Regions from separate parts of the Methylophilus sp. TWE2 genome, predicted to be linked through region 2. Evidence: predicted binding sites of a transcription regulator. Region 2 holds the regulator's gene; each other region holds the start of a gene.

The links. Region 2 encodes sigma-54, which starts transcription at its own class of promoters, with help from an activator protein. Its sites were predicted from a motif close to TGGCACNNTTCCTGCT; they were not measured.
Region 1: a site for sigma-54 is predicted at 1,125-1,140, ahead of ppc (phosphoenolpyruvate carboxylase). Genes of this name have one in related genera too.
Region 3: a site for sigma-54 is predicted at 1,193-1,208, ahead of ACJ67_RS00875 (TorF family putative porin). Genes of this name have one in related genera too.
Region 4: a site for sigma-54 is predicted at 1,310-1,325, ahead of ACJ67_RS15165 (prepilin-type N-terminal cleavage/methylation domain-containing protein). Genes of this name have one in related genera too.

Annotation. Positions count from the first base shown of each region.
Region 1 is NZ_CP012020.1:954,266-956,468, reverse strand. It holds gene ppc (phosphoenolpyruvate carboxylase) at 1-1,094, opposite strand, end outside; gene ACJ67_RS04580 (hypothetical protein) at 1,412-1,627, shown strand; gene ACJ67_RS04575 (hypothetical protein) at 1,641-1,904, opposite strand; gene gloA (lactoylglutathione lyase) at 1,897-2,203, opposite strand, start outside.
Region 2 is NZ_CP012020.1:2,817,846-2,820,048, forward strand. It holds gene lptB (LPS export ABC transporter ATP-binding protein) at 1-360, shown strand, start outside; gene ACJ67_RS13315 (RNA polymerase factor sigma-54) at 367-1,917, shown strand; gene tyrS (tyrosine--tRNA ligase) at 1,963-2,203, opposite strand, start outside.
Region 3 is NZ_CP012020.1:187,499-189,701, forward strand. It holds partial or broken gene ACJ67_RS00865 (YifB family Mg chelatase-like AAA ATPase) at 1-729, opposite strand, end outside; gene ACJ67_RS00870 (accessory factor UbiK family protein) at 775-1,023, opposite strand; gene ACJ67_RS00875 (TorF family putative porin) at 1,281-2,203, shown strand, end outside.
Region 4 is NZ_CP012020.1:652,048-654,250, forward strand. It holds gene xseB (exodeoxyribonuclease VII small subunit) at 1-51, opposite strand, end outside; gene ACJ67_RS03140 (alpha/beta hydrolase) at 125-769, opposite strand; gene ACJ67_RS15165 (prepilin-type N-terminal cleavage/methylation domain-containing protein) at 883-1,224, opposite strand; gene ACJ67_RS03150 (SRPBCC family protein) at 1,680-2,203, opposite strand, start outside.

The sequences.
Region 1 (2,203 bases), 1.2 Mb from region 2:
TAGGGGTCGGTAGCGATACTTTCATCCACCACCCAACCCTCTCCCGGCAACAACTGGTCTGCCGTGACCAGCAAACGGTCATAGATGCCATTGAGCGCCAGGCGATAAGGTTCGTCTAGCCGATGTTGCGATTGGTCACGCGAGGTCCTGGCCATCTGCAATACGGCGTCGCTGACGCCGACCACACGGGTAGATACCGCCAGTTCGCGTTTAAGGGCTGCCAGTTCCTGCAAGTAAAACCTGAACAAAGTCGTTGCCTGCAAACGCACACTGTCCCGCAATGTCGTGCCGTTCACAAACGGGTTACCATCGCGGTCGCCACCGATCCAGCTACCCATGCGCAAAAAGCCCGGTAGCGTCACATCCGGCAACAGGTCAGACAGGTCTCGCTCGATGTCCTGCAATATTTCCGGGATCACATTAAGGAAAGTCGATTCATAATAAGTGAGCGAATTTTCAATCTCGTTTTGCACACTGAGCTTGGAATAACGCATCATGCGTGTTTGCCATAGTGCCGAGACTGCCCCTTGCAGTAACAAGGAGTTGCGCGCCAATTGACGCTCGGACACCAGATGTGCCCGCTCAGCCAGTAGTTCGGCAATCTGGCGCTCAATATCCAGCACACTTTTGCGTTGCACTTCGGTAGGATGTGCTGTCAGCACGGGCGAGATCAGTGCACTGTCTAACAACGCTTTAATCGTTTCGGCTGGGATAGAAGCCGTCTTGATTTTCGCCAGGGTATACGACAGCATGCCGGGCGCCGGGGTATTCTGCTGGCAATGCCCCAATTGCTGGCCATATAAATCTTCGGCTAAGTTGGCCAGATGCTTGAAATAAGCCAGTGCCCGCACGACACGCACCGTATGCTCCAGGCTCAGATTGGCCAGTAACTGTTCGAGATCCAAAGAAGCCTGCTGATCATGCGTCTGGTGAAAACGCAACGCCGCCTGGCGGATAGCAGCAATTTTTTGTGCGACCTCTTCGCCTTCGACATCCAGAACTGCTTTATCCAGCAGTGCACCCAATAACTGTATATTTTCGGCCAGTTGCGCCTCTGCTGAAACCATCGCGCTGGCAGCCAGTTTTTTTATCATGATGCTTCTCCTCAAGCTCAGCCTTACTCTAGCAACAAGCAGGCCATCATTAAGCAGGATTTTTTTACTTTAAAATCATGACGTTGAGAAAAGCAATCGGTCATTGATATCGCCAGCGGTGCAAACACTGCACCGATTTGGCCCAGGCTGCAACATACTGGCGTGTCGTGAAGAACATTTCAATCCTCTCATGCTAGACGCATTGAGGGTGACTTAATTCAAATAATTATTTTGGAAATTGGACATGACTTCTGACAGCAGAAATCGTGAATGGCAGAGCGTGACTCAGAATGCCTTTACTCAGGCATAATAAGCGGATGATTCTCATTAACCTTGATCATTGGCTCCAGCAAGTGCTCACAGTCTGGCAGTCGCTGTCAGCGCATGTGTGGCAGCAGGATGCTTTCCTGTTGCTGGTATGCGTCATTGCCTGCCTGCTGCTGTTCTTCACCGGTACCGTGATCGGACTGTTTTTTCAATCGCTATGGGGGATTTTTATTTCTAGCCGTCATTTGGACGAAGAGCAGAAATAGTCATTGCCTTGTGTTATTTGGAACCTGCCGCGATCAGCTGCTGCTGAATGGCCGCCAGTTCACCAGCGACGTCCGCCCCATAATCGTCATACTGGTGCCCGCCAGTCCGGGCATACCAGTAATGACTGTTCCAGGCATCGCCTTCAATTTTGTGCAGCACGGCATGAATCCAGTTCGCCGTGGTATCACTATAATCCTGGGCGATGTTGTGGGCAGCATCCCAATCACCAGCTTGCGCCAGCGTGACCGCTTGCAACAAATGGCTGGCGTTAGACATTCACCGGGTACTCAATAGTCCCCTTCTGGATAAACTCGATTTTATAACCATCAGGGTCTTCAATAAATGCGATGACAATGGTGCCATGCTTCATCGGTCCCGCTTCGCGCACCACTTTACCGCCTTTGGCTTTCACCAGTTCACAAGCTTTATAAGCATCATCCACCTCTATCGCCATGTGGCCATAGGCCGTGCCCATGTCATAAGCGGTTTTGCCGTAGTTATAAGTCAGTTCCAGCACGGTATTGTCATACTCATTGCCATAACCAACGAAGGCCAGCGTAAATTCGCCATCCGGG
Region 2 (2,203 bases):
GACCAGCTGCATATCCAGCATATCCGCAACAGCCAGGCCGTGAGCTTGTCTGGCGGTGAGCGCCGTCGTGTGGAAATCGCGCGATGCCTGGCCACGGACCCGAAATTCATCCTGCTAGACGAGCCCTTTGCCGGGATTGACCCAATTGCAGTGATTGAGATCCAGAAAATCATCCGCTACCTGAGCAGCCAGAATATTGGCATCTTGATCACTGACCATAATGTACGCGAAACTCTGGACATTTGCGATCGCGCATATATCGTCAATGAAGGCGCCGTGTTTGCGGCTGGCACACCCGACGAAATCATCCAGAATGAAGGTGTTCGTGAAGTTTACCTGGGTAAGAACTTTAGGTTGTAATTTGTTATGAAGCAAAACCTGCAATTACGCATTTCACAAAACCTGGCACTGACTCCGCAGCTACAACAGTCTATCCGTCTGTTACAGTTATCCACATTGGAGCTCAGCCAGGAGCTGGAAACCATTCTTCAGGAAAACCCGTTGCTGGAGATGGCCGATGGAGAAGAAGGCGAGTTTGAGGACAATTCAGCAACCCCTACCGAAGCTATCGAATCAGTCCATGCAGACGATGCCAACTCGTTTGACCTGGCCACCCAGCAAGAAATTACTGCACCTGCCGAGACGCTGCGCGAAGACTTACATGATGAACTTGGCAGCAATGAAGGCGAACTGGCCAATCTCAGCGAAGAATTCAACCCTCCCGAATTTGAAGATAATTACGAAGAGTTTGGCAGCACCAGCAACTGGGATGAGGCAGGCCGCAACAACCTTGATGATGAGGATAGTGATTTTTCGCGGCAGGATGCCAGCAATATCAGCCTGCGCGAGCATTTACTGGACCAGATTCAACTGGCGCATCTGTCACAGCGTGACATGACGCTGGTCAAGTTGCTGCTCGACAGCATAAATGACGACGGCTACCTTGAGCAAGACTTGCAGGAAATTGTTGAACACCTGCCGCTTGAGCTCGAAGTTGAGCTGCTTGAACTTGAGACCGCACTCAAACTGATACAGAACCTGGACCCGGTAGGTGTCGGAGCCCGTGACTTGCGGGAATGCCTGTTATTGCAACTGCAACACTTGCCGTCAGAAACGCCTTATTTACGTACGGCCATGGCACTCGCAAAAGATCATTTGGCCCTGCTGGCCAATAAAGACTTTGTCAAATTGCGCAAACTGCTCAGTTGCGATGAAACCGCACTGAAAGGAGCGCAACAACTCATTCGCCAGCAAAACCCCAAACCTGGCAGCGAATTTGCCACCTTTAGTCACGACCACTTTATCCAGCATGATGTGGTAGTCAAAAAAATCAAAGGTATCTGGGTCGCATCGCTCAACGATGGCGTGATTCCCAAACTGCGTATCAACCAACTGTATGCTGACATCCTCAAACGCAACCGCGAAAGCTCAGGCCAGTATCTGCAAAGCCAGATGCAGGAAGCAAAATGGATGATCAAAAATATCCAGCAGCGCTTCTCCACCATTCTGCGCGTGTCGCAAGCGATTGTAGACCGTCAGCGCAACTTCTTTGAGCATGGCGACATTGCCATGCGGCCATTGGTGCTTCGTGAAATTGCCGAAGAGCTAGATTTGCATGAAAGCACTGTTTCACGAGTCACCACGCATAAATATATGCTCACACCGCGTGGCGTTTACGAGCTCAAATATTTCTTTGGCAGTTCGGTGGCAACTGATGCGGGCGGCTCTTGCTCGGCGACGGCCATCCGCGCCTTGATCAAACAAATGGTGGCAGAAGAAAACCCGAAAAAACCGCTCTCGGATAACCAGATTACAGATACCTTGGCTCAACAAGGCATTGTGGTCGCGCGGCGTACCATTGCCAAATACCGTGAGTCTTTGAATATTCCGCCCGCCAATTTACGCAAATCGCTTTAAACAAAAAGGCCGCAGATGCGGCCTTTTTTTATTGCTCGAGCGTCTTTATTTAATCGTGATTTTTGCAAACTTGCGCTTGCCCACTTGGGCGACCACCGTCACACCTTTAGACAATGGTAGATTCTTGTCTTCAACCTTGACGCTATCCAGCTTGACGCCGCCCTGCTGTATTGCACGCATTGCTTCACTGGTGCTTTCTACCAGCCCCGCCTGCTTCAATAACTGGCTAATGCCTATACTGTCAGTCTCGATAATGACTTCTACCTCTGGCACATCATCTGGGATA
Region 3 (2,203 bases), 450 kb from region 2:
CTGTGTGGACATCTCCGGCAAAATGCCGACAAATCGCTGTGCCAGCATACTTTTGCCTGTGCCTGGGGGACCACTCATTAATAGACTGTGTTGCCCTGCGGCGGCGATTTCCAGAGCACGCTTGGCACGCAGCTGGCCTTTTACATCCTCGTAATCTGCAAGTGCTGTGTGTTCATTCGGAGTCACCTGTGGGTGTACTGAAAGCGCCTGCTTGTCAGAAAGATGCGCACATACTGCCAGCAAACTATCCGCAGCAAAAATGGTGCAGCCCTCTACCAAACTGGCTTCATATGCACTTTCTTGGGGCAGGATGGCGGCTCTTTTATTTGCTTTATCTTGCAGCAATTGATAGGTCATGGCGAGCGCCCCTCGGATAGGTCGCAACGCCCCTGTCAATGCCAACTCACCGGCGATAACATAACCCGCCAGGGCTTTTTTGGGAAGCTGACCAGAGGCAGCCAAAATACCGAGCGCAATCGGCAAATCATAACGACCACCTTCTTTCGGTAAATCAGCGGGGGCAAGGTTCACAGTGATACGGCGGGCAGGGAATTCAAACTGGGCGGTCTGAATAGCGGCTCTCACCCGGTCTTTGCTTTCCTTGACTTCGGTTTCTGGCAGGCCGACAATCGTGAAGCTGGGTAACCCATTCGCCAAGTGGACTTCTACCACCACTTCTGGCGCCTCCATGCCGCTTAACGCGCGACTGTATAACACCGCCAGACTCATAGCGCACTCCTTAATAATGGAATGCTAACAATTGTAAATTAATTTTTACTTTCTGGATGCCTGCGCTTCTTCCAGCTGACTGATTTTTTCTTCAAGTCGTTTTAATTGCTGCTGCGTGCGCGCTAATAATGCCGATTGGATATCGAATTCTTCACGCGTAACAAGTTCCATTTTGGTGATTGCGCCCTGAATTAGTGCATGCAGGTTGTTATTTAGCTCTGAAATGGGGCTTGATTCGATTAGTTGTTTGATTTTTAAAGATAATTCCTGAATTTTTTCATTTGAAATCAGCATGGTAAAGGCTCCTTTGCTAACTATTTTAGCATTATCAGTGAGTAAAAAGGGTGGTTGCATCCTTATGTTTAAGAGTTAAATCAATAAAAAACAGTTTATTAAATAATTAATATAATATTCTACATTAAAATAAATTATTAAATATTTGAATTTAAATATATTTGTAGTTTGGCACGTGCTTTGCTTTGTGGTTGTTGTTGTTTCATTCTCGTTTACAACAACTTAATCAAAGATTTCACAGAGAGAGGACTAATAAAATGCGTCAATCTATTTTGCTCACAGCAGTATTGAGTGCATTATCTTTTGCACAAGTTTCATACGCAGCTGAAGAAGAAGCTAAGTCAGACTGGACTGCAACTGGTAACATTGGATTTGTTTCAGACTACTACTTCCGCGGTATTTCCCAAACATGGCATCGCCCAGCAATGCAAGGCGGCATGGACATCACACACAGTAGCGGTTTCTATGGTGGTATCTGGGGTTCAAATGTGACACCAAATACCTATCCAGACGCAAACGTTGAAATTGACGTTTATGGTGGTTACAACGGTTCTATTCCTGCTGTTGAAGGTTTGGGCTGGACTGTCGGTCTCTACAGCTATTTGTATCCAGGTGGTTCTTGGAAAAAATACCGCTTGTCTACAGAACCAAACGTAGTCCAAACACCTGGTGGTGGTCGTTGGGACACTACCGAAGTCAACTTCGGCTTATCCTACAGCTACTTCAGTGCTAAATTGTCATATACACTCACTGATTGGTTTGGTGCTGATCGTGATACTGGTTGGGATGGCAGCACTAAGGGCTCAACCTATATCGAATTTAACATGGCCTATCCACTGCCATGGTGGGACTTGACCTTGATTGGTCACGTTGGTCAGCTGAATGTTAATGGTAGCCTTGACGTTGCATTTGATCCAGATGGTCCTGGTGGCGCATCTGGCCCAAGCGCAAGCTTTACCGGTGCATCAAGCCCAGACTACACCGACTACAAGATTGGGTTGAGCAAGGCGTTCAAGATTGGCGCAACAGAAGGTTGGAACGCTGGTCTGTATTACGTTGGTGCGAGCAACCGTGAATACTGGGGCGAAAATGGCTACGGTGGTACCAGCTTTAATGGCAAAGGTGATGGTGGCCGAGCACAAAGCAAAGACTTGAACGAGGGTCGACTGGTATTCACTTT
Region 4 (2,203 bases), 910 kb from region 2:
AAAGGTTTGTTGATCATTCACCGTAGATGGTGAGGTGTTGGAAGCACTCATGAAAATTAGCCTGTGAAAACGCCAGCTATTTTAACAAAACTCCCCAGTCTTGCGGGATTATTCTCAAGCGTGACTAGGCCTGGGCGGGTAAGATGCGTAGCAGAAAGTCGCGTATATCGTTGATCTCTTCTTCACACACGCTGTGAGGCATTTCATATTCGTGCCATTCAACCTCATAACCAGCGGCTTCCAGCGTTTGTTTGGATGATTGTGCAGTCGCCAGCGTGATTACGGTGTCATGCCGTCCATGTGCCATCCAGATTGGTAAGTGTTTATTGGCGGGGTGTTGCTTCTCTTTAAGCTGATTTTTTAATGGCAAATAAGTGGATAGTGCTAATACACCAGCTAATGGTTGGTCGAAACGAGTTGCGGTGTGCAAAGCCATGGCACCACCTTGTGAGAAACCTGCTATTAAAATACGTTGTGAAGGAATACCGCGCGCAATTTCAGCTTCAATCATATTGTTAATCGTCGCTTGCATCTGATTGATACCAGCTTCGTCTTGTGGGCTGTCAGGCTGTAACCCAAAAATGTCATACCACGCGCGCATCTCGTAACCATTATTGAGCGTGACTGGGAGGTAGGGCGCGTGTGGCAGGATAAATTTGATATGTGGAAGATTAAGCATCTGTACCACGGGTTCAAAGTCATGACCGTCGGCGCCTAGGCCGTGTAGCCAGATAGCAGTTGCAGTATTGATAGTTGGTAACTCAGACATTACGCTTATACATCTCCTGGTGAGGATAGTTATTCTACTAAATTGATTGGTCTTCTTTAAAGCAAAAACCCGCCTAGGCGGGTTTTTCACATTCAAATCACAAGGGTGATTGATTATGCGTGTGTGCAGGTTGCGCCAGTGGTCAGGTCGCAAGTAACTGTGCCGTTACCACGTGCATTAGGCGTGGCAGTGAATGTGGTTAATGTTGTTACTGCCGTACCACCATTAATAGATGCACAAGCCCTTGCAGTTGGAGCGGGAGGCGTTCTGTTGAGTTGAATGTCAGCAAATGCTCTTTTTGCGTAACCGCTCGCTTCAGCCAAACAAGCGTTGTTTGCAGCTTCGCGTGTGTAATCCTGATAAGCCGGAATCGCTACAGAAGCCAAAATACCAATAATCGCAACCACAATCATCAATTCAATCAGGGTAAAGCCTTGTTGTACGTGTTTTTTCATCATCATTTCCTTTTGAGTCAAAGTTTAAAGTCTAAAGTCTTCTGTTTCAGTCACTGCTTTTCCAACAGTGTTCGCTAAACCTTAAAGCAACAGGTGTGCCAGCTAGGTTTTTATGCCTATAACTCATTGAAAAGTATGAGTTAAGTTATTTTTACCACTCAACTCTTCGATTTGAATAGGCGTTGGGTGGGTTAGGTTAATCAGATTGTAGATGACGTAAAGTGACAACCTTCGCCAATCTTTGGCAATGTGGAGTGATGTTTTTTGTCAGGTAGCGATTGGCATAATGCAAAAAAGGGACTGTGTGGTACACAATCCCTTCATTGAGTGTCAATTTTCGGTTTTTGACCAAAAACTGCATTTGCAAAAACAGTGTTGTTTACAACGTAAGACTTACCAGAATTTCCACCAGGGTTTACTGTTGCCTTGCGATTTTTTTCCAGAACCCTGGTTAATTACTTTCCCGATTCGGCGACCTTTTTCAGGCTTTCCAGGCCTGGATCAAAGAATTCGTTGATAGCTTTAGTGGCTGCATCATCGTTTTGCTCTGGTTTTGGAATATTGGAAGAGTCGGCGCGGGTGTAGCTGCCTTTGACAGTCACCACAGATTCATTGCCGCTACCGGTCACGGTGATGGTTGGGTAAAAGTTAGCCAGTTGCAGTGTGCTTTTTTCCAGGATGTACTCATATTTCAAGCGCATGCCTGCATCATCAGCAGAACGCAGTTTTTCGTACATCACACCGCCGTTTTTCAACTTAACGGTACGGTAGGTTGCGTCGTCACCGTTTTCATCTTTTTTCTGTTCAATGGTGGTGGACTCAACGCCTGCATGCCAGGCTTGCACATTGCCGAAGTCTTTTAACAATGCCCAGACTTTTGCCGGGGCAGCCTTGATGGTCACGGTTTTTTCAAAACGTAATGCAGCCGCGCCGTGCGCGCCAGCAGTCAGTGGAATTAATGGCAATAAGGAAACGGCAA